Regions from separate parts of the Stenotrophomonas sp. 10L48 genome, predicted to be linked through region 2. Evidence: predicted binding sites of a transcription regulator. Region 2 holds the regulator's gene; each other region holds the start of a gene.
What was found. Region 2 encodes FliA, which starts transcription of late flagellar genes. Its sites were predicted from a motif close to TAAAGTTTNNCNNNCNNNGGCCGATAA; they were not measured.
Positions count from the first base shown of each region.

Region 1: AC1DCU_RS11400 (GGDEF domain-containing protein) is a predicted target of FliA. The motif match lies at 2,817-2,843, and genes of this name have one in related genera.
Region 3: AC1DCU_RS17575 (methyl-accepting chemotaxis protein) is a predicted target of FliA. The motif match lies at 7,310-7,336, and genes of this name have one in related genera.

Region 1 is NZ_JBFTIX010000005.1:455,923-466,521, reverse strand. It holds gene AC1DCU_RS11410 (hypothetical protein) at 1-295, shown strand, start outside; gene AC1DCU_RS11405 (TonB-dependent siderophore receptor) at 341-2,587, opposite strand; gene AC1DCU_RS11400 (GGDEF domain-containing protein) at 2,875-4,290, shown strand; gene AC1DCU_RS11395 (MFS transporter) at 4,331-5,512, opposite strand; gene AC1DCU_RS11390 (winged helix-turn-helix transcriptional regulator) at 5,592-6,041, shown strand; gene AC1DCU_RS11385 (metallophosphoesterase) at 6,116-7,240, shown strand; gene AC1DCU_RS11380 (response regulator) at 7,371-8,042, shown strand; gene AC1DCU_RS11375 (sensor histidine kinase) at 8,039-9,418, shown strand; gene AC1DCU_RS11370 (alpha/beta hydrolase) at 9,498-10,334, shown strand; gene AC1DCU_RS11365 (EamA family transporter) at 10,336-10,599, shown strand, end outside.
Region 2 is NZ_JBFTIX010000020.1:25,726-36,324, reverse strand. It holds gene AC1DCU_RS20835 (STAS domain-containing protein) at 1-229, opposite strand, end outside; gene AC1DCU_RS20830 (chemotaxis protein CheW) at 324-1,688, opposite strand; gene AC1DCU_RS20825 (ParA family protein) at 1,685-2,467, opposite strand; gene motD (flagellar motor protein MotD) at 2,472-3,485, opposite strand; gene AC1DCU_RS20815 (flagellar motor protein) at 3,487-4,227, opposite strand; gene AC1DCU_RS20810 (chemotaxis protein CheA) at 4,374-6,200, opposite strand; gene AC1DCU_RS20805 (protein phosphatase CheZ) at 6,203-6,808, opposite strand; gene cheY (chemotaxis response regulator CheY) at 6,808-7,200, opposite strand; gene AC1DCU_RS20795 (RNA polymerase sigma factor FliA) at 7,220-7,963, opposite strand; gene AC1DCU_RS20790 (MinD/ParA family ATP-binding protein) at 7,960-8,847, opposite strand; gene flhF (flagellar biosynthesis GTPase FlhF) at 8,834-10,459, opposite strand.
Region 3 is NZ_JBFTIX010000012.1:7,367-17,965, reverse strand. It holds gene AC1DCU_RS17620 (Ohr family peroxiredoxin) at 1-246, shown strand, start outside; gene AC1DCU_RS17615 (PA2169 family four-helix-bundle protein) at 456-908, shown strand; gene AC1DCU_RS17610 (MFS transporter) at 993-2,459, opposite strand; gene AC1DCU_RS17605 (LysR substrate-binding domain-containing protein) at 2,569-3,474, shown strand; gene cml (CmlA/FloR family chloramphenicol efflux MFS transporter) at 3,691-4,872, shown strand; gene AC1DCU_RS17595 (hypothetical protein) at 4,960-5,160, shown strand; gene AC1DCU_RS17590 (VOC family protein) at 5,260-5,610, shown strand; gene AC1DCU_RS17585 (KGG domain-containing protein) at 5,714-6,013, opposite strand; gene AC1DCU_RS17580 (NAD-dependent epimerase/dehydratase family protein) at 6,343-7,236, shown strand; gene AC1DCU_RS17575 (methyl-accepting chemotaxis protein) at 7,459-9,993, shown strand; gene AC1DCU_RS17570 (DUF2628 domain-containing protein) at 10,066-10,452, opposite strand.

The DNA.
Region 1 (10,599 bases), on a different contig from region 2:
TTTCGGCCGTCGTTTCATCATCGATGGCCAGGTCTACACCGCCCAGCCCAACCGCTTTACAAACACCATCGAGGTGGGCTATCTGGTCACCAAGATGAAGGGCATCGGTGGCATCGGCGGGCGCCAGTCGAACGACAACAACAATGCCAATTTCACCGTTCACTGTGCGTTGGCCCCGGATCAGATGGCGCTGGGCGCCACCCTGCGCGAGAACGACTGGGTGAAGCTGGACGGCGTGGTCGACAAGATGGACACCGGTGGTGTCCACCTTCGCGATTGCCGCCAGGTAAAGTAAGCCATCAGGCTGCGCCGGAACCCTCCCGGCGCAGCGCTCATCGGATCAGAAGCCGAAACGCAGACTGGCCCAGTACGCGCGGCCGGGTTCGTTGTAGGTCGCCGCACCGGCGTCACTGCTGTTGGCCTCGCGGAACAGGCGCTTGTCGGCCAGGTTGTTGACGCCGAAGCCCACGCTGACCGTGTCGGTCACCTTGTAGCGCGCGCTCACGCCCCAGACGTTGTACGCGCCGCGGGTCTGCAGCACGGTGGACGCATCGCAGTTGGCGGTGCAGCGCGGATCGTTGTTGATGTTGGCCGTGGCCGGTTCCTGCTTGCCGTAGAAGGTGCCGGTCAGCAGCAGCGACAGCTGCTCGGTGGCCTGCCAGTCCAGCATGGTGTTGACGGTGTACTTGGGAATCACCGACAGCGGCTGGCCGGTGCTCTTGTTTTCGTTCTCCACCATGTAGGTGAAGTTGTTGCTCCACTTCAGGCGGTCACCCTGCTCGCCCAGCAGCGGGATCACCAGGTTGCCCTCGAGCCCCTGCACGATGGCCTTGGGTGCGTTCTCCCAGCGGAAGATGCGGCCCTTGCGGTCGGCCGTCAGGCCGATCTGGGTGTAACCGGCCTGGATCTTGTCCTTGTAGTCATTGTGGAAATAGGTCAACGAGGCCTGCCAGCCGCTCTGCGGTGCCCACTCCACGCCCAGTTCCTTGTTCAGGCTGGTCTCTGCCCTGAGATCCGCATTGCCCTGCATGTAGCAGCCGGCGCCCAGGCTCGGCAACGCGTTCGGGCAGCCGTTGCCACGGGTGTAATACAGATAGTCCGGGTTGGACTGGTACAGGTTCGGCGCCTTGAACGCGCGTGCGATGCCGCCCTTGACCACCCAGTCACTGTTGAGCCGGAACTGCGCGTTGAGGCTCGGACTGGTGTTGTTGCCGAACTGGCTGTGATGGTCGAAACGCAGGCCCGGGGTCACGATCCAGCGTTCACCGAGATAGATGTTGTCTTCCACGTAGACGGCGGTGGTCTGTGCCTCGGACTTGCCGCGTGCACGATCGGCCGAAAGGCCCGGAATGCCGCCACCGCTGCTGCTGGACTGGCTCATCGAATAGGGATCGGTCAGTCGGCTGTCGAGGTACTCGAAGCCCAGCGTCCACACGTTCTCCGCGCCGCCGAGGGTGGTCGGGAAGCTGACCTCGCCGTCCAGCTGGTAGTTGCGCAGGCGCGAGGTCGACCAGTCGGCGCCATTGAAGCTGCCTTCCGGACCGCCGGCCAGGCCTTCGTTGATGCGCGAATTGTTCACCCCTTCCACCGCTGCCGTCAGCCGCGAGCTGACATCGCCCCAGCGTCCGCGATGGGTGATCGCGCCGGTGGTGCGATACATGCGGTTGGTCTCGGCCTGCTGCTCGGCCAGCGCGGCCAGGTCGACACCGGTGGAGGTACCAGTGGTACTGACCGCACGATCGCCGGCATAGATGTTGCCCTGGCGGCTGGTACCGGCCTCGAACTCGACCACCTGGTTGGCGGTCACGTCCCAACGCAGCAGCGCGTTGACGTCGCGGTTCTTGACGCCTTCGCGGCCCGCTGGCGGTACCGCATTGGCACCGGTGGCGAAGTCGCGGTTGAGATCCAGCGAATCGGCATCGGTCTTGTTGAGGTTGCCGTACAACCGGAACGACAGCGTGTCGGTCATCGGCCCGCTCAGCTGCAGGCCGAGGCGTTCGCTGCCGCCCTCGGCACTGTGTTCGGGTACCAGGCCGTACAGGTCAACCGCACCGGTCAGGTCGCCGGTCGGGCGCTTGGTGATGATGTTGACCACGCCACCGGAGGCACCCGAGCCATAGCGTGCCGCTGCCGGGCCGCGCAGCACTTCGATGCGTTCGATCATTTCCGCCGGCACCCAGTTGGTATCGCCGCGCGTGTTGCGCTCGCCACTGCGGCCCATGCGCACCGCGTCGCGTGCACCCACGCGCTTGCCGTCGATCAGGATCAGGGTGTTTTCCGGCCCCATGCCGCGCAGATCGATCTGCCGGTTGTTGCCGTACTGGCCCGATGCACTGTTGCCGGTCAGATTGACACCGGGCATCGTCCGCAGCAGTTCGGCGATGTCGTTGACCGGCGGCCGCTTGGCGATGTCCTCGGCGGTAATGGTGGAAGTGCCCAGCGCCTGCCGCGCGATCTGCGAGGCAGTGACATGCACGGTGTCGATATCGGTGGCATCGGTTTCCGCATGGGCGGTGACGGCAGCGGTGGCCAGCAGCGCAGCGATGGCAAGCGCCAGCGGGCGCGGTGAAAGAGTGTTTGCAGGCATGTTCTGAACCTTCTGGCAGGGCAACGGAAGCCTCTGGCATAGGGCACGAGGCGGCGACGGGGGAGGCGGAACGATCACTGCGGGATGCCCGCATGCCGGTTCCTGCCATCATTTTTTCATAAATGCGAGTGATTCTCAAATGCGTCAACGCATTGCGGCATCGGCCGGCATGTGCTTCATCCGCGTTTTTCGGCCTGCATGGCGCTTAAACTGGCCGGCTTCCCTGCCATCAACCGTCGACAGCTGCGGCCGATACCGTGGTCTGTTGTGCGCCGTTAGAGATCGACGTGGATACACCCCAACTGGACGAAGCCAGCCAACCGCTGGCTCAGGCCTGGCAGCAGTGTCTGCTGCTGGCCGGCCCCGCCGCCGCCGCGCTGCTGCATGCCGTGGCCGCCGATGCACCGCCGACGCTGGCGCAGCGCTTCTACGAAGTGCTGCTGCAGGACACGCGTGCGCGCCGCTTCCTGTCCCACGAACAGGTCAAGCAGCGCCTGCAACCGGCGATGCAGCGTTGGCTGGCCCAGCTGCTGACCACCGATGCGGATGGCATTGCCGCTACCGTCGCCGCACAACGGGTGATCGGCGATGTGCACGCACGGGTCGGTATTCCGGTGGACCTGGTGGCCCGCGGTGCGCGCGTACTCAAGCACGAGCTGTTCATCCGCCTGCGCGCCGATGCCGCTGACAACGACACCGCCTTCGCCGCCATCGATTGCCTCAGCGCGATCATGGACATCGCCATGGAAGGCATGACGCTGGCCTATACGCACGCCCGTGAGCGCTCTTCGCGCACCGATGCGGCGTACCGGCTGTTCTCGCTGGTGCAGAACGTCAGCACCGAGCGCGAGCGCCAGCGCGCCCTGCTGCTGGATTGGGAAAACAGCCTGCTGTACACCCTCGCCGGCCATGCGACCGGTGCCGACAACGCCAGTCTGGCGAGCTCGGAATTCGGCCTGTGGTTCACCCACAAGGGCATTCCCAGCTTCGGCGAAAGCAGCGAGACGCAGCAGGTGGGCCAGCTGATGGCCCGCATCGACAACCGCCTGCAGCGCGCCACCGATGAAGATCCGGCACGGCGGCTGACCGCCCTGCCGATGATCCGCGAAGACCTGGCCACCATCCGCAACCTGATGACCTTGCTGTTCGAACGCATCGGTGAACTGGATGCGGGCAGCGATGCGTTGACCAACCTGCTCAACCGGCGCTTCCTGCCGACCGTGCTACGTCGTGAGATCGAGTTGTCCACGCGCAACCACACGCCGTTCTCGTTGTTGCTGCTGGACCTGGACCATTTCAAGGCGATCAACGATGGCCACGGTCATGACGCCGGCGACCGCGCGCTGCAGCACGTCGCAGCCCTGCTCGGCCAGCAGACCCGAGGCAGCGACTACCTGTTCCGCTACGGCGGCGAGGAGTTCGTGGTGGTGCTGGTGGCGGCAAGCGAGTCACAGGCGGAGGTGATCGCCGAAAGCCTGCGCCGGCAGATCGCACAGTCGCCGATCACCCTGCCCAACGGACAGACGCTGGCGCTGACCGCGAGCATCGGCGTGGCCGGACACGATGGGCATCCCGATTACGAGCGGCTGATGGCGCGCGCCGACGCGGCGATGTATGCCGCCAAGCGACAGGGCCGCAACCGGGTGGTGGTGGCCGACGACGCACTGCCGGAAGCTCCGGGACGACGCGCGCTGCAACGTTGAGCCTGCAGCGCGCGTGACGTGGCGCCGGACGGTCTCGACGCTACGCAGCGTCCTTGCGCGGTATGCGCCACGTCGCCCACCACGTCAGTGCCAGCAGCGCGATGCCCGCGCCCAGCGCGCACACCGCCGGCCACCCATGGCGCGCCTGCGTCCAGGTGCCTGCCGCAGCCCCCACACCGCTGCCCACGGCATAGAACATCATGTACAGCGCCACCAGGCGTCCATGCTGTTCGGCCGGTGCACGCAGCAGCAGGGCCTGGTTGGACACATGCAACGCCTGCCCGCCCAGATCCAGCACCACTACGCCCAGCAGCAACAGGGCCAGCGAGTACGGCAGGCCCAGCAACGGCAGCCAGGCGACCAGCATCAGCAGCAGCGCCCCCAGGCTCACCCGGTGGGCAAGGCCACGATCCATCCAGTGCCCGACCCGCGCTGCCAGTAGTGCGCCGATGATGCCGGCCAGGCCCAGCGCGCCGATGGCGGCGGTCGACCAGTTCAACGGCGGCGCCGACAACGGCAGTGGCACCGCGGCCCAGAACACGTTGAGACCGGCAAACAGGAACAATGCCAGCGGCCCGCGTTCGCGCAGCGCGCGATCCTGCCGCAGCATATCGGCCATCGAACGCAGCAGGTTGCGCCACGACGGCGGCATTGCGGGCACCGGCACGTGCGGCAGGCGCCGCCACAGCAGCAGTGCCAGCGCCGCCATCAGCAATGCCGACAGCAGGTACACCGCGCGCCATCCCGCTACGGCGGCTACCGCACCTGAGACCACGCGTGCCGACAGCAGGCCGATGAACACGCCGCCCTGGACCATGCCGACCACCCGCCCGCGTTGCTCCGGTGCAGCGAGGTTGGCGGCGTAGGCGATCAGTCCCTGGGTGAGCGCGGTACCCAGCAGACCCGCCAGCAGCATGCCCGACAGCAACCACGCGGTACTGCGGGCGGCGGCCAGCCATAGCAGCGCCACCACCAGCGCCAGCAGTTGCACCCGCAGCAGTCGACGGCGGTCGCCACGGTCGGCCAACGGCAGCAGCCCGAGCAGGGCCAGCACGCTGCCGGCCTGGGTGGCAGCCAGCACTGCACCGGCCACGGCGGCATCCAGGGCGAAATCGCGGGCCAGGCGCTCCAGCAACGGCTGCGCGAAATAGACATTGGCCACGCTGGCACCGGCAGCAATGGCGAGCAGGCCCAACACGGGGCGGGACAGCGAAGGCATCATCAGTGTGGTTGCATTTTGAAACCAGGTGCACGGTAGCGCCACTGGTTTTAAACTGCAACCACAATCGAGGGAGTCCGCCATGCACGCCAACAGCCCCTGCCCCGTGGCCCGCAGCGCCGATCTGCTCGGCGACCGCTGGGCGTTGCTGGTCATCCGCGATGCCTTCGATGGCGTCAGTCGCTTTGGCGATTTCCAGCGCAGCCTGGGCGCGGCGCGCAACATCCTCAGCGACCGCCTGCGGCGCCTGGTCGAGGCGGGGCTGCTGGTGCAGCAGCCCGCCGCCGATGGCAGCGCCTACCACGACTATGTGCTGACCGCGGCCGGCCAGGACCTGTTTCCGCTGCTGGTGGCCCTGCGCCAATGGGGAGAACGGCATTGCTTCGCTGCTGGCGAAGCGCACTCGCAACTGATCGAATCCAGCAGCCGCCGGCCACTGCCCTACATGCAACCCCATGGCCGTGACGGCCAGCCCGTGCGCGCCGCCGATACCCGCGTGCGCAAGCTCAAGGGGGAAGGCGGCCGGGCCTGATCCGCCCGTTCGCGCACACCGATGGCGTCCGTGGACGGTTAGCATCGCTCGTCTCCTGCCGCTGGATGCCGCCGATGCCGAACCACGCCCGAACCCTGTCGATCCTGCTGCCACTGGTCCTGCTGCTGGCCGCACCACTGGCCTCTGCCCGCGACGTGGCAGCACCTGCAGAGCACGTGGACAGCGACGGCCCTTACCTGTTCCGTGAAGGCGCGCAGCTGAAAGCGCAGTGGATCTGCCAGGACCAGGTGGAAACCCACAGCGTGCAGGCCGGCACCGATGGCACGGAGGTTGCCGCGCGCTGCGGCTACCCGCATGCGGTGCATGTGCTGCCGCCGAACGCGCCGTCGGCATCGATACTGCCGGCCGTGCCACGCATCGTCGCCGTGTCCGACATCCACGGCCAGTACGCGCTGCTGGTCCGCCTGCTGCGCGCCAACCGGGTGATCGACACGCAGGACCGCTGGGCACTGGGCACGGATACGCTGGTGATCGCCGGCGACGTGTTCGATCGCGGCCCGCAGGTGACCGAAGCGTTCTGGCTGCTGTATGGCCTGCAGCAGCAGGCGGCCGCCGCCGGTGGCGCGGTGCATTTCGTGCTCGGCAACCACGAGACCATGGTGCTGTACGACGACCTGCGTTACGTCAATCCGAAATACCTGCGCAGCGCGCAGCTGCTCGGTCGCAGCTATCCGCAGCTGTATGCTGCCGACTCGGTGATCGGCCAGTGGCTGCGCACGTGGCCGGTGCTGCTGCAGATCGGCGATACCCTGTTCCTGCATGGCGGCATCTCGCCCGAAGCGGTGCAGATGGCATTGGACCCGGCCCACACCAATGCCGCCTACCAGGCCTCGCTGGGCATTCCCAAGGCCGAGGTGAAGGCAGACCCCGTCACCGCACCGTTGTACGACGGCAAGACCAGCCCGATCTGGTACCGCGGCTACTTCGACGGGCGCCTGGACAGCCAGGGCGTACAGGCGGTGCTCGACCGTCTCCAGCTCAAGCGCATCGTGGTCGGCCACACCTCGATGCCACACGTCAGCAGCTTCCACGACGGCCGCGTGATTGCCATCGACAGCAGCATCAAGAATGGCGAGAACGGCGAACTGCTGTTCATCGAGGACGGCAAGCTCAGCCGCGGCCTGCTGGACGGATCGCGGGTGCCGCTGGCCAAGGGCCAGCCTGGCCTGCAGGACTGAACGAAGGGCCAGCGCCGGGTGCGCCTGGCCCCCTCACGCCTGCCACCTCCCCCCGTTTGCCGCTACCCTCGGCAGCCGAGAGGCCCGCCCTGTCCAGCGGGCGGCCCATCCGCCCCCAGGAGCCCCGCGCATGCGCGTACTCATCGCAGAAGACGATCCGGACATCGCCTCTGGCCTGTGCGCCTCGATGCGCCGGCAGGGCCACGTGGTCGACCACGTGGACAACGGCGCGCATGCCGATGCCGCCCTGAACTCCACCCAGTACGCGCTGCTGGTGCTGGACCTGGGCCTGCCCCAGCTGGACGGCCGCGATGTGCTGCAGCGGTTGCGCCAGCGCGGCGATGGCCTGGCCGTGCTGGTGGTCACCGCACGCGATGGCCTGGCCGAGCGCGTGCGCGTGCTCGACCTGGGAGCCGACGACTACCTGGTCAAGCCCTTCGCCCTGGACGAATTCGAAGCACGCGTGCGCGCGCAGTTGCGCCGGGTCACCAGCAACGGCAACCCCGACCTGCGCATCGGCCGGCTGCGCCTGGACCTGACCGGGCACCGGGTGTGGATAGACGAGCAGACGCTGGAGCTGACCGCGCGCGAATTCGGCCTGCTGTCCGCCCTGGCGGTGCGTGCCGAGCGCATCGTCTCGCGTGCGCAGCTGGTGGAGGCCCTATGCGACTGGGGCCAGGACCTGACCGACAACGGCCTGGACATCGCCCTGCACCGCCTGCGCCGCAAGCTGCAGCCGGGTGGTATGGGCATCCGCACGGTGCGCGGGCTGGGTTACATGCTGGAAGACGCCAGCGCGTGATCAGCGGACCGCCCAGCCTGCGCCGGCGCCTGCTCGCCTTCCTGGCGTTGCCGATGCTGGGCCTGCTGACCTTCAACACGCTGCTGGCCTACTACGTGGCGCTGGACTACTCCAACCGCATCCACGACCGCAACCTGACCGATGACACGGTGTCGTTCGCACAGATGCTCAGCACGATGCCGGTCAGCAGCGACCTGTCTCCGCAGGCACGTTTTCTGATCGAGTACGACCCCGACGGTCATCGCTACTTCAACGTCGACAGCAGCCGCTTGGGCACCATCGCCGGCAACGCAGATTTCAGCGCCTATGCGCCCTCGCAGGACTGCAGCGGTACGCACCCGGCGCTGTACGAAGGTGAGTTGAACGGCCAGCAGGTGCGCATGTCGACGGTCTGCACCCAGGCGATGAACGATCCGCAGGACCAGCTGGCAGTGACCGTGGCCGAAAGCATGGCCGACCGTCGCCAGCGTGCGCGCGAAATCCTGATGATCGTCATTCCGCTGATGGCCATGCTGGCGCTGGGAATGGCCGCGCTGGTCTGGTTCGGCGTCACCCACGGCCTGCGTATCCTGACCCCGCTGACCTCGCGCCTGGCCCAGCGCCGCGGCGAGCTGGCACCGATTTCCGACGCGGACGTGCCCGAGGAAATCCAGCCCCTGATCAGCACCATCGATGGCCTGTTCGCGCGGCAGGCGGAAATGATCACGCTGCAGAACCGCTTCATTGCCGACGCCGCCCACCAGTTGCGCTCGCCGTTGGCGGGCATGGCACTGCACGTGGACCAGGCACTGGCGCACGGCGATCCAGAGACCGTGCGCGAAGCGCTGCAGAACATCCGCCGGCTCAACCAGCGCACTGCACGCGTCAGCACCCAGCTGCTGGCGTTGAGCCGGGCACAGACCGTGCCGGAGACGGTGGAGGCGTTGGATGTGTCCGAGCTGGTGCCGCAATGGGTGGGCATGCGCGTGCCCGAAGCGATCCGCGATGGCATCGACCTGGGCTACCTGGGTCCGCAGCAGCCGGTGCGGATACTGGGCAACGGCGCACTGCTGCACGAGGCGCTGGACAATCTTATCGACAACGCCCTGCGCTACGCCGGCGCGGATGCGACCGTCACCGTCGGCGTGCAGGCCCTGGACGACAACGATGTCGAGCTGTACGTCGAAGACAATGGCCCGGGCGTGCCCGAGGACGTGATGTCGCGGCTGGGGGAGCGCTTCTTCCGTGCGCCCGGCACTGCAGCCAGCGGCACCGGCCTGGGCCTGGCCATCGCCCATGAGGCCGTCGAGCACCTGGGCGGACGCCTGGGCTACCTCAACCGTCCCGGCGGTGGCCTGAAGGTGTCCATCACCATACCATTGCTGAAGGGCCCTTGATCCAGACGAACCGCTGAAAGGTTGCCGAAAATCGCGCTTGCGATGCTGGCCTTCCCGACTGCCGCGCTGGAGCCGACTGGTGCCTGCATCCCATGAGTTCTTTCTTCCCGGTGGCCCGCAGGGTGTCCTGCTGATCCATGGCCTGACCGGCACGCCCGCCGAAATGCGCATGCTGGGCAAAGGGCTGAACAACGCGGGCTTCAGCGTGCATGGCGTGCAGCTGCCGGGTCACTGCGGCAGCGTCGAAGACCTGCTGCAGACCCGCTGGGAACAGTGGTACCAGGGCGTGGAAGACGCGGCGGCGGACCTGCGTGGCAAGGTCGACCAGCTGTTCGTCGGCGGCCTGTCGATGGGGGCGGTACTGGCGCTGGCGCTGGCCGCGCGGCGGCCGGACTGGGTCTCCGGCGTGGGGGTGTACGGCGCCACCTTCCGCTACGACGGCTGGAACATTCCGGCGGTCGCACGCTTCTCGTTCCTGTTGCCGTGGTTCAAGCGCCTGGGGATCGGCCGCGACCGCATGTTCATGGAAGAGCCGCCGTACGGCCTGCGCGACGAGCGCCTGCGTGCGCAGGTCAGCGCCGCCATGCTCTCTGGTGACAGTGCCGCTGCCGGCCTGCCAGGCAACCCGTGGCATGCATTGGCCGAAATGCGTGCACTGAGCACCTGGACACGCCGTCACCTGCACCAGGTCACGGCACCATGCCTGGTGATGCATGCCCGCGAGGATGACGTGGCCAGCATGGGCAATGCCGAACTGGTGATCTCGCGCGTCAGCGGACCGACCGAACTGGTTGTACTGGAAGACAGCTACCACATGATCACCATCGATCGCGAACGGCGCGAAGTGATCCGCCGCAGCGCGCGCTTCTTCAGCGACATCGGCGAACGTGCGGGCGTGCTGCAGGCGGTCGCCTGAGATGGGATCGCTTGCGACCCTGCTGTGGCTGGTCAACGTGGTGCTCGATACCGGCGGCCAGTTGGCCTTCAAGGCTGCCGCCAGCGACCCGCAGGATGTCGAAGGCCTGCAGCGCTGGAAACACATGTTCGGCCGTCCCTGGCTGTGGCTGGGCATCGCCTGCTACGTGCTTGAATTCGTCGCCTGGATCGCCTTCCTGTCGCTGGTGCCGTTGTCGCAGGGCGTGCTGCTCGGCTCGATCAACATCGTCGCGCTGATGGTGGCC
Region 2 (10,599 bases):
CAGCGTCACGGAAGGTTGCAGTGCAACCGTGGAAGCCGGTGCCCAGGCCTGCCTCGCGGCGGGCCTGCACGAAGGCGCACAGCACCTGCATGCTGGCGGTGTGGATGCGGCCGACCTGGCTTGCATCCAGGGTCAGCTCGCCTGCTTCCGCCACCAAGGGCGAAAGGCGGTTCTTGAGCTCGGTGCTGCTCTCGATGCCGAGATCCTCACCCAGTTCGACAGTGCTCATCGTTGCTCCGGACAAACGGTTCCAGCATTCATAACGGCACCGTGGGGCGGTTCTTTAGGGGTATCGGCGCTGCGCGCCGATTCAGAGCACGGATTCACCCCAGCAGCTGCGTGGCGTCGAGCAGGATCATCGGCCGCTGGCTGATGCGGGCCACGCCACGGAACAGTTCATTGGAGATCTGGCAGATGCGGGCGGTATCGGGTGGTTCGATCTGCGAGTCGGTCAGGTTGGCGACGTCCTCCACGGCCGACACACGCAGGCCCAAGGTCTCGCCGTTCTCTTCAAGCACGACGATGCGGGTCTGCGCGTCATCCTCGGCGGAGGCCGCACCCAGGTGCAGGCCGAGATCCATCACCGGCACCACCTGGCCACGCAGGTTCATGATGCCGAGCATTTCCGGGGCAGTGCCGCGCAATGGCAGCAACGGCACCGGCAGCACCACTTCCTGCACCTTCAGCAGTTCCAGCGCGTAGGCCTGGGTGCCACAGCGCAGGCGCAGCCAACGCGACGTGCGTTCGCCGGCGCGGCGGTTCTGCGGATGCGGGCTGCTGGCGGGCTGATGCGCCTGGGCCTGCAGCTCCTGCCAGGAACCGGGGCGGTTGCTGGAGGGGGTGTCCACCGCGAGCCGTGGCGGCGATGCGACGGCGGCGCGGGTCATCGATGGCATCGGTGCTGGTGCGGGGCGCGCGGCGGCCTTGGCAACGGCCGGCGCAGCGATGGCAGCAACCACTTCGCCGTCGGCGGCGGCTTCGAAGGCGGCCTGCAACCCGGGGCTGTCGGTGTGCGCCAGGCTGTCGGCGGCGTCGGTTTCGTAGATCACTTCGTCCGGCAGGTCATCCCAGGTGGGTTCCGGCGCGGGCGGTGCGACAGCGGCATTGGCCACCGGCGCGGTTTCATGGACGACCTCGGCCGGCAGGTCGTCCCAGGTGGGCTCGCGCTCTGTGTCGATCGCAAGCACGTTGGCGGCGTCGAAAGCAGCCTCCAAGGCCGCATCATCGTTGGCCGGAGCGGCTGCGACGGCGTCGGTTTCGTAGATCACTTCCGCCGGCAGATCGTCCCAGGTCGGCTCGCGCCCGGTATCGGCCGCAGGCGTGGCAACGGCGTCGAAGGCGGCTTCCAGCGCCGCATCATCATTGGCCGGAGCGGTTGCGACGGTGTCGGTTTCGTAGATCACTTCGGCCGGCAGATCGTCCCAGGTCGGCTCGCGCCCGGTGTCGGCCGCAGGCGTGGCAGCCGCGTCGAATGCGGCTTCGAGCGAAGCATCGTCGTTGGCCGGGGCCACTGCGACGGCGTCGGTTTCGTAGATCACTTCGGCCGGCAGATCATCCCAGGTCGGCTCGCGCTCGCCGTCGGCTGCTGCGCTCGTCGGGCGTGGCGCGGCATCAGCGGCGACCGGTGCGACGGCAATGTCGCCGAGCAGCTCGTCCAGATAGTCGTCCAGCATGCCGGTGGTGTTCATGCCGCCTGCTCCAGGGCACGTGCGTCCTCACCGAGGATCCAGTTCAACGCGCGCCGATAGGCCGCCAGGCCGCGTCCCGGGTAGTCCTCGCCGATGCTCGGCAGGGTCAGGCCGGCCGCGTTGCTGATGCGGGTGTCGATCGGAATCGCGTCTTCCCAGACGCGGCTTGCGTGGCGGTCCTGCATGGCGCGCAGCGATTCATTGCCGGTGCGGGTGCGGCGGTCGAACAGTGTCGGCAGGATCGAGATCGGCAGCGGCCGGCGGCGCGAACGCTCGACCATCTCGCCGGTGCGGACCATGCCATCCAGGCCGTGCAGGGCCAACGGCTCGGCCTGGGTGGGAATGATCAGGCGATCGGCCGCGGCCAGCGCATTGATCATCAGCAGGCCCAGGGTCGGTGCGCAGTCCAGCAGGATGTAGTCGTGCTGGCCTTGGTGGCGGGCGAGCGCGTTCTGCAGGGCCAGGCCGAGGCCGGGCTGGTTGGCGCTGCGTCGTTCCAGCGTGGCCAGCGAGGCCTGCGCGCACACGTAATCGAGTCCGCCGATGTTGCTGGCATGGCTGAGCGCGGACAGGTCGGCCGGCGGTGCGGCGAACAGTTCCAGCACGCCGGCCGGTGCCGGCTCGATCGGCACGCCGAAGGCGCGGGTCAGCGAGGCATGCGGATCGAGATCGATCAGCAGCACGCGGTGGCCGAGCGCGGCCAGGCCGCGACCGAGGGCGAGGGTGGTGGTGGTCTTGCCGACTCCGCCCTTCTGGTTGGCGACTGCCCAGATGCGCATCGGATTACTCCTTCATTGCCGGGGGAACGGCGGCGCCGACACGGCTGCCAGCCGGCACCGGTGGCAACTGCACCGGTGCGATGGGGGAAGTGGGGGTGGTGGCCGGTGCTGCGGTGGCCTGTTCGCTGGCGCCGCGGGCAGTGCCGGTGGCGGCATTCAGGCGTTCGCCGAGCGGGTCCACCGAATGACTGGTGTCGGCCAGGATGATGACCATCACCCGCCGGTTGCGATTGCGGCCCTGTGCGCTGTCGTTGTCTTCGCGGGGGCGGAACTGGCCGTAGCCGACCATCGCCAGCCGCGATGGCTGCAGCCCCTGGTCGGCAAACAGATGCACCACGCTGGCCGCGCGCCCGGCCGACAGCTCCCAGTTGGACGGGAAGGTGGCGGTGGCGATCGGCACGTTGTCGGTGTGTCCTTCCACGCGCACGCTGTTGGGCACGTCGCGCAGCACGCCGGCCAGGCTGGCCAGGGTGTCGCGCGCATGCACGTCCAGCGCCGCCGAGCCGGTCGGGAACAGGATGTCGCTGTTGATCTCCACTTCGATCCACAGCTCGGTGCGGCGCACGCTGATCATGCCGCGGTCGATCAGTGGCGCCAGCGCGGCGGTCAGGCGGTCGGCGATGCTGTTGAGCTGGCGCTCGGCACGCGCGATCTGTTCCTGGTTGTGCACCGACACCGGCATGCGCATCTGCGAGGCCATCGCCGGCAGCAGGGTGGGGTCGTGCGAGGGCGCGGGAGCGGACGGCCCGATCTTGGTGCCGGACTTGATCACCGACGGGCTGTCCCAGCCGCCGCCCTGCACCTGCTTGTTGCCCACCTGCACCGGATTGATGGTGCGCGGCGCACCACCGAAGGCATCGGTGAGGGCGTCGGCCATGATCCGGTACTTGCCCTCGTTGACCGAGGAGATCGCGTACATGACCACGAAGAAGGCGAGCAGCAGCGTCATCAGGTCGGCATAGGGGATGGCCCATGCCTCGTGATTGGCGTGCTCTTCGTGGTGCTTGCGGCGGGCCATGTCAGTGCAGGAAGCCGGAGAGGTTGGTTTCGATGTTGCGCGGGTTCTCGCCCTGGGCAATCGAGATCAGGCCTTCGATGACCATTTCGCGGTCGCGGCTGGAATGGGCGATGACGCCCTTCAGCTTGGCGGCGATGGGCAGGAACAGCAGGTTGGCCGAGGCGATGCCGTAGATGGTGGCGGTGAACGCGGCGGCGATGCCGTGGCCGAGCTTGCTCGGGTCGGCGAGGTTCTTCATTACCGCGATCAGGCCGAGCACGGCGCCGATGATGCCCAGCGTGGGCGCATAGATGCCCATGCTTTCAAACACCTTGGCGGCGGCCTGGTCCTGGTGCTCCTGGCTGCCCAGTTCGATCTCCAGCATGTGCCGGATCGATTCGGGTTCAACGCCGTCCACCAGCAGCTGCAGGCCCTTGCGCAGGAACGGGTCCTGCTGCGCTTCCACCTGCGATTCCAGGCCGAGCAGGCCCTGGCGGCGGGCGATGTTGCTCCATTCCACGATCTGCTGGATCAGTTCGCGACGGTCGCTGTGCGGCGGCCGCACGACCCAGCGCACGATCTTGAAGGCGTGCTTGAACACCGCTGGCGAGGTGTGCAGCAGGATGGCGGCGATGGTGCCGACGATGACGATCACGAACGCCGCAGGCGACCACAACGACGCCAGGCCGGCGCCCTTGAGGATGCTGCCACCGACCAGCGAGGCCAGGGCGAGGAAAAGTCCAATGAGGCTGAGTCTATCCATGGGTCCGGTATCGGCTTGTATGAATGGGACTTGAGACACCGGTAGGTCGTGTACAGACGGTAGTCACAGTTTTCGGGTCGCCGGGCATGGCCCGGCGCTACCCTGCGGGGCCGTTTCCGGTAGCGCCGGGCCATGCCCGGCGGGCTTCAGCGCAGCCCGTCCACGTCCAGGATCAGCGCCATGCGACCATCGCCGATCAGGGTTGCACCGGCATAACCACGCAGGCCGCGCAGGGCCTTGGGCAGTGGCTTGATGACCACTTCCTCACGCCCGCGCACCTGGTCCACCACCAGCCCGAAGCGTGCTTCACCGGCCTGCAGCACGACGATGGTCAGCAGGGGCGAGGTGGCCGGCGTCACATCCAGCCATTGCCGCAGGTCGACCAGCGCCAGCGTGTGCGAGCGGCGGTCGAGCACGGCGCGGCCGTCGAACCAGCCCAACGAGGTGCGCGGCGCATGCAGCACTTCCATCACACGGGCCAGCGGCAGTGCGTAGACGTCTTCGCCGGCCTGCACCAGCAGGGTCGGCAGGATCGCCAGGGTCAGCGGTACGCGGATCATGAAACGGCTGCCGCGGCCCAGTTCCGACTGGATCTGGATCTGCCCGCTCAGCTCACGGATGCGCGACTGCACCACGTCCATGCCGACGCCGCGGCCGGAAATGTCGGTGACCTGCTGCTTGGTCGAGAACCCTGGCAGGAACACCAGGTGCAGGCATTCCTCGCTGCTCAGGCGGGCGGCGGCTTCCGGATCGATCAGGCCCTTCTCGCGCGCCTTGGCGCGCAGTTTTTCCGGATCGATGCCGGCGCCATCGTCCTGCACTTCGATGCTGACGTAGTCGCCTTCCTGCTGTGCCGACAGGCGCACGTGACCCATCCGCGGTTTGCCCTGCGCTTCGCGCAGGTCAGGCATTTCCACGCCATGGTCGATGGCGTTGCGGACCAGGTGCACCAGCGGGTCGGCCAGCGCTTCGACCAGGTTGCGGTCGAGCTCGGTTTCGGCGCCGATCAGTTCCAGGTCCACTTCCTTCTTCAGCGAACGCGCAACGTCGCGCGCCACCTTCGGGAAGCGCGAGAACACCTTGCCGACCGGCTGCATGCGGGTGCGCATCACCGCCGACTGCAGGCGCGCGGTGGCGATATCCAGCGTGGACACGGCGCGGTCCAGCTCTTCATCGCGCAGGCGCGCGCGCAGCGTCTTCAACCGGTTTCGTGACAGCACCAGTTCGCCGATCAGGTTGACGATGGCATCCAGGCGCTTGGTGTCCACGCGCACGGTGTGTTCGGCTTCGGCGACAGGCTTGTTGGGTGCGGGCTTGGCAGCGGGCGGGGCCGGCGAGGGCGCCGGTCGCGGTGCCGGTACCGCAACAGCCGCTGCGGTGGTGTTGCTGCCCGGGGCGGCGCCGCCATGCAGCTGGTCGAGCAATGCCTCGAACTCGTCCTCGCTGATCATGTCGTCGGCCTTCTTCGCCGCCGCCACGGTTGTCGGCGCCTTGCCGCCATGCAGCTGGTCGAGCAGGGCCTCGAATTCGTCGTCGGTGATCAAGTCGCCGCCGCCCGCACCCGGCGTCGCGGCCGCAGGCGCGGTAGCGCCGCCGCCATGCACGTCGAACTGGGCGACCAGTTCGGGCGGGGCAAAGCCCGGCTCGGTGCCCGAAGACACCGCGTCAAGCATCGACTGCAGGTAGTCCAGTGACTGCTGGGCGGCATCGAAGTGATGCGCCTGCAGGACGGCCTGGCCGGCGCGTGCGGCGCCCAGCGCTTCCTCGGCGGCGTGGCACAGCTCGACCATTGCGGTGATGCCGAGGAAACCTGCGCCGCCCTTCAGCGTGTGGTAGCCACGGAACACCGCGTTGAGCTGTTCATTGTCCTGCGGTGCCTGTTCCAGCGACACCAGCTGTTCGCCGAGGCGATCCAGGATCTCCTGGGCCTCGATGATGAAATCGGCAGTGATGTCGTCGGCTACTGCGCCCATGGTTACAGCCCCAGATCCGACAACAGGTCGTCGGCGTCGTTCTGCGAGACCGCATGGCGGTCCAGTCCCTTCAGTGCCGGCCCAGCCAGTTCCGGATCGGTGCGATGCTGTTCCGGCGGCAGACCGAGCGCGCCGAAGCCTTCGTGCACGCGGCGGACGATGCCCACCACGCGACGGATGATCTGCCCGGTCAGGTCCTGGTAGCTCTGGGTCAGGGCGATCTCGGTGAGGTTGTGGCGGATGCGGTCGAGCTGCACGTCCTGGCCCGGCTGCAGGCCGTCGGCGCGCAGCTGTTCGGTCAGGCTGCGGCACTCTTCGGCCAGGTCCAGGGTGCGGTGGGTGGCCTGTTCGGTCATCGCCACCACGTGGTCCAGGCGCGCGCAGGCATCGTCCAGCTCGCCGGCTTCATCGGGCACGGTCGGCAGTTCGCCCAGCGCCTGGCCCAGCTCGCGGGCCAGCCGCGAAAGGCCGCTCATCATCGGCTGGGTGCGCAGCGCGACCAGGCCGTCGATGCGCTGGCGCCATGCCGCCTCGTCGCCGGATTCCAGTGCATCCAGGGCTTCCTGCAGGCGCAGGGCGAGGGCGCTCTTGTCGACCGTGGTATCCATCAAGCGCTGGCCGCCAGGCGTTCGAAGATCTTGCCGAGCTTCTCTTCCAGCGTCTGTGCGGTGAACGGCTTGATGATGTAACCGTTCACGCCGTTCTGCGCCGCTTCGATGATCTGCTCGCGCTTGGCTTCGGCAGTCACCATCAGCACCGGCAGGGTCTTCAGTTTGGCATCGGCGCGGATGGCCTTGAGCAGTTCGATGCCGGTCATCACCGGCATGTTCCAGTCGGTGACCACGAAGTCGAACGGCTGGCTCTGCAGCAGCGACAGCGCGGCATGCCCGTCCTCGGCTTCGGCGGTATTGGTGAAGCCCAGATCGCCCAGCAGGTTCTTGACGATACGACGCATGGTCGAGAAGTCGTCGACGATCAGGATGCGCATGTTCTTGTTCAAAGCAGAGTTCCTTTGTTGATCAGCTCTCGAGGCCGGCGTCGGCCGCCTCGAAAATCTTCAGTCGGCCACGCAGGCGCAGGACCGCCTGGCCGTGGATCTGGCAGACCCGCGACTCGCTCACGCCGAGCACTGCGCCGATCTCTTTCAGGTTCAGTTCCTGCTCGTAGTAGAGCGACAGCACCAGCTGTTCGCGCTCGGGCAGGTGGCCGATGGCATTGCCCAGCTCGCGGCCGAACTCGCCACGTTCCAGTACCTGCTGCGGGGTCGGGCCGCCCTGGGCGACGGTGTCCAGCTCGCCCTGGTCTTCAATGCGCGACTCCAGGCTCAGTACCTGGCCGCGCGAGGCGTCCTCCATCAGGCGCAGGTACTCGGGCAGCGGCATCTCCATCGCGGCGGCCACTTCGGTGGCACTGGCGGCGCGGCCGGTGCTCTGCTCCAGGCGGCGGATGGTGGCCGCAGCGTCACGTGCACGGCGGTGTACCGAACGCGGTACCCAGTCGCCACGACGGATCTCATCGATCATCGAACCGCGGATGCGGATCGAGGCGTAGGTCTCGAACGAAGCACCCTGGTCGGCGTCGTAGCTGCGCGAGGCTTCGATCAGGCCCATCATGCCGGCCTGGATCAGGTCGTCCACCTCAACGCTGGCCGGCAGGCGTGCGGCCAGATGGTGGGCGATGCGCCGCACCAGGTCTGAGTGCTGGGCGATGACCTCGTTGGCCGCCGTGCGCTGGACCTCTCTGTACTGGGCGGCGCCTTTCATGCGGCCACCCCACGCTGCTTGATGATGCGTTCGAGGAAGAACTCGACGCCGCCGCGCGGCTCGGTCGGTGCCTGCCAGCGGGCGGTGCGGCGGGCGATCTCGGTGATCGCCAGTGCCGACGGGCTGGACGGATAGGCCTTCACCACCGGCTGCTGGCGCTGCACCGACAGGCGCAGCCAGTCGTCCTGCGGCACGCAGCCCAGGTAGTTCAGCGAGACATCGGCGAGGAATTTCTCGCAGACGCGGGTCAGCTTCTCGTACAGCACGCGGCCTTCGTTGGGGTCGCGCACCATGTTGGCCACCACCTGGATGCGGTCCACGCCACGTTCGCGCGACAGCACCTTGATCAGCGCATAGGCGTCGGTGATCGAGGCCGGTTCATCGCAGACCACCACCACGGTGTCCTGCGCGGCCTGGCAGAAGGTCAGCACGCCATCGGTGATGCCGGCGGCGGTGTCCACCACCATGATGTCCAGCTCGCGCTCCAGCTCGGAGAACACGTTGACCAGGCCGACATGCTCGGCCGGGGCCAGCTCGGCCATGTGCCGGCGGCCGGACGCAGCCGGTACCACCAGCACGCCGTTCGGGCCTTCGATGATCACGTCATCCAGGCTGCAGCGGCCAGCGACCAGGTCGGCCAGGGTGTTGGTGGGGCTCAGGCCCAGGATCACGTCGATGTTGGCCAGGCCCAGGTCGGCGTCCAGCAACAGGGTGCGTTTGCCCATTCCCGCAAGCGCCACGGCCAGGTTGGCCGATACGTTGGTCTTGCCGACGCCGCCCTTGCCGCCGGTCACGGCAATCGTGCGCACAGGGCCGAGCGGCTCGCTGCGGGTCGCCGTCAGCGGGAAGGTGGTGGTCAGCTTGGCGTACTCACGCGACGGCATGGTTCAACTCCGGGTTGCAGGGCATATCGGCCGCGCGGCGCAAATCTTCAAGGCGAAGTACAAGATTGGCTGCACTGGCCCGGTGCAGGTCGTCCGGGACGTCCTGGCCATCGGTCACCCAGGTGATCGGCAGCTTGTGGTCCACCGCCACCGACAGGGCGTTGCCGAAGCGGCCGGTCTCGTCCAGCTTGCTCAGCACCAGGCCCTGCAGGTTGGCCGCGCCGAAGCGGCGGACCACCTCGTCCATGTCGCCGAAGCTGGTGTTGGCCGGCAGTACCAGCAGGGTGCGGACCTGGCGGGCGGCGCGCAGCCACTGCAGCTGGGCGGCCAGCGCACGGTCGCGCGGGCCCAGGCCGGCGGTGTCGATCAGCACCAGCTTGTAGTCCTTCAGGCGTTCCAGCAGCTGGTCCAGGTCGGTGCCGCTGTTGGCCTCGTGCACGGCGATGCCGAGCTGGCGGCCGTAGCCGTACAGCTGTTCGCGGGCGCCGATGCGCATCGTATCGGTGGTGACCAGGGCGACGTCGCGGGCGGCATGGGCTTCGGCGAAGCGCGAGGCCAGCTTGGCGATGGTGGTGGTCTTGCCGGCGCCGGTCGGGCCGACCAGGGCGATCACACCGCCTTCCTCCAGCGGATCGACCGGGGCGATCGGCAGCTTGCGCGAGATCAGCCCCAGCATCAGGCCGCGGCCGCGATGCGCTTCGGTTTCAAGCGGGATCTGCATGGCCACGTCGCGGGCGATGCCGGCATCGAAGCCGTACTCGTCCATCAGGTCCAGCGCGGTGGCACGCACCGGGCTGCCGCGCAGGCGCTCGTCGGTGAAGCGGTTCATCTCGCGCTCGATCACCTGGCGCATGCCGGCCACTTCCTGGCGCAGGTGGCGGATCTCGGCGTCATCGGCGACCAGGGTCAGCGCGGGTGCTGGCGCCAGCGCCGGCATCGGTGCCGGTGCAGCCTCGGTCGGCTGCACGGCAACCTGCGCGTGTGAGGCTTGGTCTTCGGGTGCCGTGGTGGCCTGGAGGGCAACCGGCAACGGCGGCGGCGTCACTGCCGGCAGCTGCGCGCTGTCTTCCAGCGGCGGGTCGATCTGGAAGCGGGCGCGGTTCACCGGCGCGGCTGCCGCAGGCGAGGGTGAGGGCGCCACGATGGCGTCGGCGAACGGGGCGAAGATCTGTTCCGGCAGCGTCGATTCATTGACGGCGGCGCGCGCCAGGGTGGCGGCGAAACCGGTGCTGCCACGCGTCGGCACGATCTCGTCGGCGCTGTCCAGGGTGCGGCCGGTCGCGCCGACGGCGGCGCGGGCGAGGGCGGCAACGGCCGAGGTGGTGGCGGCCACCGGCTCCGGTGCCGGGGTGCCGCTGCGACGGCGGGTGACCGCGGCGATCACTGCGTCGGCGGCGCTGCGCGGCTTCGGCGCGGGCGGCGGTGCCACGTCGCGGCGCGACGCTTCCAGGGCGCGCTGCACGGCGCTCTCATCGTAGTTGGCGGCGGCCACGATCTCGATGCCTTCCTCGATCCGGCGGTTGGACAGGATCACGGCATCAGGACCATGTTCCTTGCGCACCAGGTTCATGGCCGAGCGCATGTCGGCGGCGACGAATCGTTTGATTTTCATGCTGTGGTCACGGGACGAAGTCGGCGGAGTGGCGGTCGGAGAACGCGGATGGTCGGTGGTCTGCACGGTTCGGGTTCCCCTTGGAATCTGTCTGTTGCGGGTGTTTGAAAGTGGTGTCTGTTTTCTGGCGCGTTGCAGGG
Region 3 (10,599 bases), on a different contig from region 2:
GCGATGGTGCTGGTGGCTGCGCGTGCGGGAATGGAACTGGTCGAGCCGAGCATCGAGGTAGCGGTGACGTTCGCGCGAGATCCCGTGGACGGCCTGTACCTGCTGTCGGCCGAGATCGTGGTGTGCCTGCCTGGCATGGACCCGATACGTGCAGCCGAACTGGTGCGCAACACCGAGCGGGTCTGTCCGTACGCGAAGATGTTCCATCGGGGCATCAGCCACGTGGTGCGGGTAGCGGTGGACTAGACATGCGGTGCGGATGATCGGGCAGGTCATTGCCAGGATTCAGATGCGGTGAAGACACCGCGTCGCCCGCGTGAGTGGGTGGGGCGCCGTTGGGCAGCATGATCACCGCATCAATCGATGCTCACCCGCGAACCACACCCGGTCGGCCAGTCTGGGCTCGCAGGCAACGGATTCCACTGTTGCCCTTTTTCCCCCAGAGGAGACTACACATGAGCACCCAGTCCACCATCGAGCATCGCCTCAACGACCTGATCGAGATCGCACGTGATGGCAAGTCCTTCTACGAGGAAGCCGCAACCAAGGTGAAGGATGCCGAGCTGTCGGCATTGTTCGTCCGCATCGCCGGCGTGAAGGGCCGCATCGTGTCCTCGCTGAGCAGTTCGGTGGCCGCTACCGGCGGCAAGCCGGCCGAGCACGGCACCATGGTCGGTTCCATGCAGCAGTTCTACGGCAAGGTGCGCGCGGCCTTCGGTGACACCAACTACGGTTACGTGGCCGAACTTGAAGAGTCCGAGGATCGCCTGCTTGGCGCGTTCAAGGATGTGCTGAAGGACAACGACCTGCCGCCGGCGGTGCGCCAGGAAGTGACCCAGTGGCTGCCGGAAGTGCAGGAATGCCACTCGGTGATGCGCGATCGCAAGCATGCGATGAAGGCTGCCTGATCGCATCCGGCGATCGTCCCCCACATCGCCGCGACCAGGGCAGCCCAGTGCTGCCCTGGTCGTTTCTACGTCTGCCATCTGCGATCAGGCGCGTGGCCTGAGCAGGGCAACGGCCAGGCTGGCAAGCGTCGCTGCTGCGGCGGCAGTCCACAGGGACGTGGCAAAGCCCTGGCTGTAGATCGCCCGCGCCAGATCAACCGGGGCTCCTCGGGTCAGTGCACCGGTGGCGATGGTGTCGGCCAGACGCATGACTTCATCTGCAGGAACGCGTGCTGAGAGTCCGGCGCGGATGCCGACGGTCAGGGCGCTGGAGAGGACCGTGAAGCCGAGCAGGATGCCGACGAAGCGCGTCGTCGCACTGATGCCCGAGGCCATGCCTGCGCGGTCGCGGGGCGCCGAACCGATGATCGCCTTGGATGTTTCGCCGTTGAGGATGCCACCGCCTGCGCCGATGATGACCATCGCCAGCAGCGCCACCGTCGGCTGGTTGTGCCATGCACCGATACCGGCCAGCGCATTGCCGGCGGCAGTGATGGACAGGCCGATGGCCAGCACCATCCCGCTCGACAATCGTCTGCCCAGGCGCCTGCCCACGCTGGGGAACAGCAGCATCGCCGCAGCGAACGGCAGCATGCCGGCGCCCGTGGCCAGCGCACTCAGGCCGACGCCGTTCTGCAGGTACTGCGGCAGCATCGAGGCCATCACCTGCGCACTGACCGCGTAGCCGATCATGGCGATCAGTGCACCGACAAAGCGCGGGCTGGCAAGCAGCCGCAGGTCGACCATCGGATGCCGACGCGTGAGCTCGATGCAGGTGAACAGCGCGGCCATCGCGATGCCCAGGCCCAGGCCGGCCAGGGCCACCGGCGATGTCCATCCCTGCGCGAGTCCTTCCACGAGGAAGAACACGATGCCGAAGATCGCCATGCTGAAGGTGATGATGCCGGGCGGATCGAGCGGGCGTACCAACGTGTCGGCAGTGTCGGGAACCCAGCGGATAGCACCATAGGCCAGGAAGGCGAGGAAGGGCAGGATCGCGATGAACACCGAGCGCCATCCCCACAGCGAGGACAACAGCCCACCGATAAGCGGCGAGAGCACCATCATCATGCCCATTGCCGTGCCCCAGAAGGCCCAGGCATCGTCGCGTTGCTTGCCCTCGTGGAATTCGTGGCCGATCACCGACAGTGATGGGGCCAGCAGGAAAGCGGCACCCACGCCCTGCAACGCTCGGGCCACATACAGCGCACTGGCCGTGGGGGCCAGCGCGCAGGTCAGCGATGAGAGGGCGAACAGTGCGATGCCGATCAGCAGCACGCGCCTGCGGCCATGACGATCGGCGATGGCACCGGCGGGCAGAAGCAGCGAGGTGAAGGTCAGGATGTAGCAGCTGATCACCCATTCGATGTCGGCGAAGTCAGCCTGCAGATCCCGCGCGATGGTCGGCAGGGCGACGGCCACGGCGTTGGTTTCCAGCACCGTCATCGTGCAGCCGAGCGAGGCGATGATCAGGATCCAGTTGGGCGGTCTGCGGCGGGGGAAGAGGGACACCGGGCACTCGGGTGGGGAAGGACGAAGGCCCATTCAAGCAACTTCGACTGTTTGTTTCATTGCCGGTGTTCTTCAAGTACGTTAGGCCAAAGCTAACGAGCCGGCACGCATGGACCGTCGACATCTGCAGTACTACGTCGCACTGGCCGAGGAGCTGCATTTCGGGCGCGCCGCGCTGCGCCTGGGCATCGCCACGCCGACGCTGAGCGTTCAGATCCAGCAGATCGAGCGTCGCCTGGGCACCCCCTTGTTCGACCGCAGTAGGCGCGAGGTCACGCTGACCTCTGCCGGTGCGATCTTCCTGGCCGAAGCACGCAACGTGCTGCGCCAGTTCGAGCAGGCAGAGGCCGTGGGCCGCCGCGCTGGTCGCGGGGAAATCGGCAGGATCGAGATCGGCTACGTAGGTTCGGCGGTCCATGCCGGCGCGCTGCAGGAGCAGTTGCAGCGGTTCCGCAGCGCATCGCCCGACGTGGAGCTGAAGGTCGGCGAATGGCCGATGGCCGACCTGCCGGACCTCCTGCTGGACGGTCGCATCGATGTGGTGTTCTGCCGGCTTCCGATGGAGGTGCCCGATGCGCTCGGTTCGCACATCCTGATCGAAGATCAGTTCTGCGTGGCGTTGCCGGCATCGCATGCGCTGGCCCACGCGGGGGTGCCGGTGCAGCCGGCGCTGCTGGCGAAGGAGGCGTTCATCATGCCGGAGCAGCCCGCCGGCACGCTGGAAGTCGCCCGCCGTGGCGGATTCGTGCCGGACATCCGCTCCCGTCCCGGTCATCTTGTCGCGGTGCTCGCGCAGGTCTCGGTGGGCGATGGCGCCGTGGCGATCGTGCCGTCGGTGCTGCAGCGGACGCTGCTGCTGCCAGGCGTGGTGTATCTGCCTATCGCCGGGCCGGTCATCGCCTCGACTATCGCTGCGCTATACCGTGAACAGGAAACATCGCCAGCGGTCCGCCGGCTCATCGAACAGGTGCGGCGTACCCCCTCCCGGCGCACCGACATGCTGCCCTTGCCCTGAGGCCCTGCCGGACGACGTTGCCGGGCTGCCCCGCAATGGCCTTGCTACACTGGCCGCACTCGATCTTCCACCGGATCATCAGATGAACGGGAACGGTCCGCAGACAGTCCGCTGAGCCGCAACAACGGTACGCACGTTGTTGCGGTGATCTTGTCCTGCGATTTCCACGCACTGGGTTGATCACCGCCGGATTCCCTCCTGAGCGGATGTTTCCCCATGTCTGATCGAAAAGCCCTTCGCTGGGCCCATTCCCTGCCGGGCGCCATCGCATTGATGGCTCCCTTCGACCTCCTGGCTTCGCTGGCCATGGATATCTACCTGCCGGTCGTATCGGCCATGCCGCAGGCACTCGGCACGTCGCCGGCCCTCATCCAGTTGACGCTGAGCCTGTACATGCTCGTGCTGGGGCTGGGCCAGCTGATCTTCGGCCCGCTGTCGGACCGGATCGGGCGACGGCCGGTGCTGCTGATGGGCGCGCTGTTGTTCACGCTGGCGTCGTTCGCGCTGGCCGCGTGCAGCGGTGGTGCGGCATTCCTTGCGTGGCGCGGCGTGCAGGCGATTGGGGCGTCGGCCGCACTGGTGGCCACCTTCGCCACGGTGCGCGACGTGTATGCCGACACGGCCGAGGGCGCCACGCTCTATGGCTTGTTTTCCTCGATGTTGGCGTTCGTGCCGGCGCTCGGTCCGATCCTCGGCGCATTGATCGCCTATACGCTGGGCTGGCGGGCCATTTTCATCGCACTGGGTGTGCTGGGACTGCTGGCGGGTGTACGCGCATGCCGCGGCTGGCAGGAGACACGGCCACCGCAGCATGTCCACGCATCGCCAGCCTTCGCGCGCATCCTCGGCAATGCCGGCTTCTGGGCTCATGCATTGGGATTCAGTGCGGCGATGGGCACGTTCTTCGTGTTTTTCTCGATCGCCCCGCGGGTGCTGATGGGGAGGGCCGGCTATTCGCCGATGGGCTTCAGCCTGGCCTTCGCGACGGTGGCGCTGGTGATGATCGTCACCTCGCGCTTCGCTTCCTGGTTCATCGGGCGATGGGGCATTGGCGGCAGCTTCCTGCGTGGGCTGATGGTGATGATCGGCGGCGCGCTGGTCATGGCGATGACGGCGATGCTGCCGCCATCCTTTGCCAGTGTCGTGTTGCCGATGTGGTTGGTGGCCATCGGCATCGTGATGGTGGCTGCGGTGGCGGCCAACGGTGCGCTGCGCGATTTTGCCGATGCCTCCGGCACGGCAGTGGCGCTGTACTACGCCGTGCAGAGCCTGATCGTGGCAACGCTTGGCACGCTGGCGACGCTGCTGCTGCCGGGCGATACGGTCTGGCCGCTGGTGGCCTTTGGGCTGCTGCTGCCGTCGTTGAGCCTGGGTGGCCTGGTGATGCTGCGACGGTAACTGCGCCCACGCCTCCACTTCCTATCCCGCACACGCGGGTAGGGTGATGCGGCCTGGAGTCACCAGGCCTATCAGGGAGTGATATCGATGCGAGCCATCAGGAAAGCGATCGTTGCTGCAGTGTTTGCACTCGCGTGTACCGGTTCGGTGGCGGTGGCCGGTCCGGTCCAGCCGTGCGACTTCCCGTGCTGGAAGGCCTACCAGGCCTGCGTTTCCGGCGGCGGTGATGCCATGGAGTGCCAGTTCGAATACGATCGCTGTGTCATGGACAGGTGTGGCGCCGTCTGAGGCCTGCATACCGTTCGCAATGGGGGGCCCGATCCAGGGGCCCCTTTTCACCTGGCCGCAGGCACGAAGTCCGCGGTCCTGATCGTCTGGAGCCGCAACATGGCCGTCAAACGTGTCGTCGCCAACATCGCCAGTGCCGATCCTGCGCAGGCGGCCGCATTCTACGGCGACATCCTCGGCATGGACATCGTGATGGACCACGGCTGGATCGTCACCTACGGTGGGCAGGGCACTGCGCTGGCACAGCTCAGCGTTGCCAGCGAAGGCGGATCGGGTACCCCGGTGCCGGATCTTTCGATCGAGGTGGATGATCTGGACGACGTGCTCGAACGCCTGCGACACGCGGACATTGCGCTTGAATATGGCCCGGCCGAAGAGCCATGGGGTGTACGTCGCTTCTACGTGCGCGACCCGTTCGGGCGCCTGTTGAACATCCTCGCCCACACCTAGCCAGCGCGCGCCAGCTCAGCGGCGCTTTCCACTGTGCTGGCAGTGCTGAGTGCTGATCGACGTCGGCCGCACCGCCGGTACGCGGCGCAGTGACCGCAGCATGTCAACGTTGTTGACCGCTGTCAGGTTTGTCGGGCATGTCCTGTTGCTGTTGCTGTTGCTGGCGGCTGCTGGCGTGCCGCGCATGGCCGCCCTCACGGCCGATCGCGGCCATGTGTTGGCGGTCCTGGCTGATCGCTTCACCGCCCTTCCGGCCCGCCACCCGGGCCTCGGCCGGGCTGAACTGGTGCGCATTGCCGGATGCGTGGGCAGCACGTCCCCCTTTGGCCGCGATCGCGCGCTGTTTGTCTTCGTCCATCGAGGCAAAGCCACGATTGCTGTTGCCATTGCGTAAGTTGGTCATTACCGGTCTCCGGTGTGAACATGGGTCGCTGCCATCAGTGACGGTCCCATGTTGCACAGTGCAGGCTAAAGACAGGTCGAAGTGGGCTGTACGAGGCTCACATGGCCTGCGCACGCGTTTGACGACCGGTTACCGTGCAGGAAGCGCCGGGCTCTGCAACCGGTCGTCACGGCAGCCACCCGTGGCGCCCTGGCAAGGGAGAGTCCGAGCGGTTGGCCGGAGGTGGATGGCATGCACAATGTCATCGTCTGCTATCGCCGACGCCATCGTGCATGCCTAGAATCAAGCCATCCCGGTAGGTCCCGGGCGCTGTCGAGTGAATGGATTCAATGAAGATTCTGTTGACCGGAAGTTCCGGGCGGATAGGGCGGGCGATCTTCGGCGCGCTGGCCGCTGCCAATGAGGTGGTGGGGCTGGATCGCAGTCCGTTCGCCACCACGCGCGTCATTGCCGATGTCACCGATCGCCGGGCGCTGGAACGTGCCGTGCAGGGGGTCGACGCGGTGATCCATACCGCGGCCCTGCACGCCCCGCACGTGGGCCTGGTGCCTGACGCGGTGTTCCAGCAGATCAACGTGGAGGCCACCGCGAACCTGCTGCAACTGGCGCGCGAGGCCGGCGTGCAGCGCTTCGTGCTGACCAGTACCACGGCGTTGTACGGCCATGCCGTGGTGTCCGGCGGCTGCCGTTGGATCGACGAGGACACCGAGCCGCTGCCGCGCACGATCTACCACCGCACCAAGCTGCAGGCCGAAGCGTTGGCCGAAGCGGCGGCCAGCGCAACGTTCACCGTGCGCGTGCTGCGGATGGCACGTTGCTTCCCCGAGCCGCCTGACCGCATGGCGATGTTCCGCCTGCACCGTGGTATCGACGCGCGCGACGTGGCCAGCGCGCATGCCGCGCTGCTGCACGATGAAGGCGCGGCCTTCCAGCGTTACCTCGCCTGTGCGCCGACGCCCTTCCGGCGCGAGGACTGCCTGCAGCTGGCCGCCGATCCGCGCCAGGTGCTGGCGCGCCGCGCACCGCAGCTGCTGGCCGAGTTCGAGCGCCGTGGCTGGCCACTGCCGCTCAGCATCGATCGGGTCTATGACAGCAGCCGGATGCGTGCAGCGCTGGGCTGGCAGCCACGTTTCGGTCCGGAGGACGTGCTGCAGCAGTACGCCGCGGGCAGCATCGAGGTCCTGCCCCGTGCGGAGTGGATCCGCGACCGCGTCGCCGAATAGCACAGGCGAGCAGCACAGGCCTGGGTCGACGGCCGCAGCTGAGCGGGTTCAGGTTTTGTGCGTGCGGCGAGCCTCAACCTCGCCCGGCCATGGCCGCTAACCCGGTGCGCGCCTTCCCGCGCCGGGTTCCGATCCGGCGGGCAGGCGGCCCGCGCGACGGATCGCGCATCTGCGCGGTGCCCTGGTGGCACCGGTCGACCTGAACTGCCTGCGGATCCTCCCATGTCTTCTTCCCGTTCCGTCGCTGCCCGTCGCCCCGGCAGCATCGCCCACAAGCTGATGCTGGGCACCGCGGTGATCGCGTTGCTGTGCTTCGGCGCGACCGCGTTCCTGATCTATCACCAGGCCAGTTCGGCGCTGGTGTCGTCCTCGCGGCAGACCATGGCCAGCGAAGCCCGTGCCGAGGCGCGGCAGGTGGCTGCCGACCTGGGTACGGCCTTTGCCAGCAACGATGCGATGGTGGAAACCGTGCTGGCCCAGCGTGCGCGCGGTGATGCCCCTGATCGCGCCAGCCTGGCCAATGTCATCGGCGAGCAGCTGCACGCGCACCCGGAATGGCTGGGCAAGAGCACCATGTGGGAGGCCAATGCCTTCGACGGCAAGGACGCCGAGTTCGTCAACAGCGAGGCGCACGACGCCACCGGCCGCTACATGAGCTACTGGGCCTGGCAGGACGGCAAGCCGCAGCAGTCGACGATGACCGACTACACCGAGACGCCCAGCGGCTCGGGCAACTGGTACATGGTGCCCAGCCGCGACAAGCTGCCGCTGGTCAGCGAACCGTATGCCTACGACATCGGCGGCAAGCAGGTGCTGATGAGCACGCTGAGCACGCCGATCGTCGAGAACGGCACCTTCCTCGGTGTCTTCACCGTCGACTTCTCGCTGGACGCGCTGCAGAAGCACCTGGCCACGCTGACGCCGATGGGCGCCGGCCGCGTCGAACTGCTGTCGCCGAAGGGCGTGGTGCTGGCCTCGGCCGATGCTGCCGAGATCGGCAAGCCGCGTACCGATGCCGCCACCCTCGGCATGCTGGCGCAGATCGCCGCCGACAAGACGTACGAAGCGTTCGAGCCCGACGCTGCCGGCAACGTCCGCCTGTACGTGCCGCTGCAGGTGGGTGACGCGCCGCAGCGTTTCGCGCTGGGCGTGGTGGTGCCGCATGCGGTGATCATCGCGCAGGCCCGCGAGCTGCTGTGGATCATCCTGCTGGTGGGTGTGGTGGCTGCGCTGGTGCTCAGTGGCGGTGTCTACCTGCTGCTGCAGCGCCTGGCCGTGCGACCGCTGGCGCAGGCGGTGCGCATCGCCGGCGACGTGGCTGCGGGCAAGCTGGATACCGCCATGCCGGCGCTGGGCAACGATGAAGTGGGCCGCCTGCTGGACGCCATGCAGGGCATGCGTGGCCAGCTGCAGGCAGTGATGGCCGCACAGGCGGAGATGGCGCGCCGCCATGATGCCGGTGAAATCAGCTACCGCATGGATGCCTCGGTGTTCCCGGGCGAATATGGCCGCATGGTGGCCGACAGCAACCAGCTGGTGGCCGACAGCAATGCGGTCACCCAACGCCTGGTCGAGGTGATGCAGCGCTACGCGGTGGGTGACCTGAGCGTGGACATGGAGGCACTGCCGGGCGAAAAGGCGATATTCACCGCTGCCATGGCAACCACCAAGACCAACCTGGCGGCGATCAACGAACAGATCCAGCAGCTGGCCGCTGCGGCGGCGGCAGGTGATTTCGCCGTGCGTGGCGATACCCAGCGCTTCGAGCATGACTTCCGCCGCATGGTGGAAACGCTCAACACCATGATGCAGGTCAGCGACCAGAACCTGGCTGCGCTGTCGACGCTGCTGCGCGCCATCGCCGCCGGTGACCTGAGTACACGGATGGAGGGTGACTTCCACGGCGTGTTCGCGGTGATGCGCGACGATGCCAACAGCACCGTGCAGCAGTTGACCCAGATCGTCGGCCAGATCCAGCAGTCTGCGGCCAGCATCCGCCTGGCCGCAGGCGAGATCGCGTCGGGCAACAGCGACCTGTCACGCCGTACCGAGCAGCAGGCGGCCAACCTGGAAGAGACCGCCGCGTCGATGGAGGAACTGACCTCCACCGTGCGCCAGAACGCCGATCATGCCCTGCAGGCCAACAAGCTGGCGGCCTCGGCCGCAGGCGTTGCCAGCGAAGGCGGGCAGGTGGTCAGCCAGGTGGTGCAGACCATGGAGCAGATCGAGACCTCTTCGCAGCGCATCGCCGAGATCATCTCGGTGATCGACGGCATCGCTTTCCAGACCAACATCCTGGCCCTGAACGCAGCGGTGGAAGCGGCGCGCGCCGGTGAACAGGGCCGTGGCTTTGCGGTGGTCGCCAGCGAAGTGCGCGCGCTGGCACAGCGCTCGGCGGGCGCGGCCAAGGAGATCAAGGAGCTGATCGACGCTTCGGTCGGCCATGTCGGCGCCGGCGCGCAGCTGGTGCACGGTGCGGGCCGCACGATGCAGGAGATCGTCGGCCAGGTCGGCCGGGTCAACGAGATCATGGCCGAGATCTCGGCCGCCTCGCGCGAGCAGTCGGCCGGTATCGAGCAGGTCAACCAGACTGTGGTGCAGATGGACGAGACCACCCAGCAGAATGCTGCGCTGGTGGAAGAAGCCACCGCTGCGGCGCGGGCGATGGAAGAACAGGCCGAGCAGCTGGCGGTGGCGGTGTCCCGCTTCCGCCTGCAGGCCGACACCCGGCCGGCTGCCGCGTTGCGCGCCGCCTGAGCCGGGGCATGAACGACGACGCCCGGCCAAGGCCGGGCGTCGATGTGCCACTGCATACGTGGTGCGCTGGGCTTAGAACATGCCTTCGAAGGGGTTCCAGCTGGTGTTGCCCTTCACCTGTTCCAGGTAGTAGCTGTAGTTGGTGCTCGAGGCGACCAGGAAGTTCATTGCAATGAACAGTGCGCGGGCCACGATGTCCGGCAGCACCAGGCTGACCGCGATCAGCACGATGTTGATGCCGATCACCACCAGCGCCTTGCGCCACATGCCCAGGATGAACAGATAGATCGCGCCGAAGAAGAAGGCGAAGAAGTTCAGGTTGATCTTCAGGCGGTCGCCGAAGGACAGCGCCTTCCAGGCCTGCTTGAAGCCGGGCTCCTTGGGAGCGCCGTGCTGCTGGAAGAAGTTGAAGCGGAACTGCCACTTCGGGCTGAAGCGGGTCAGGTCAACGGTGTTCATGTGTAGGGACTTCCCTGTTAGGAAAACGTTTTCATGATAAGTGAGTCACATTCAGCAAACCAGCTTGGAGCGTCAAAAATGTGACGTTCCTACGGCAAAGGGCTTGCGTCCCGGTGCCGCACCGTCACCCATCCGCCTTGTTTTTAG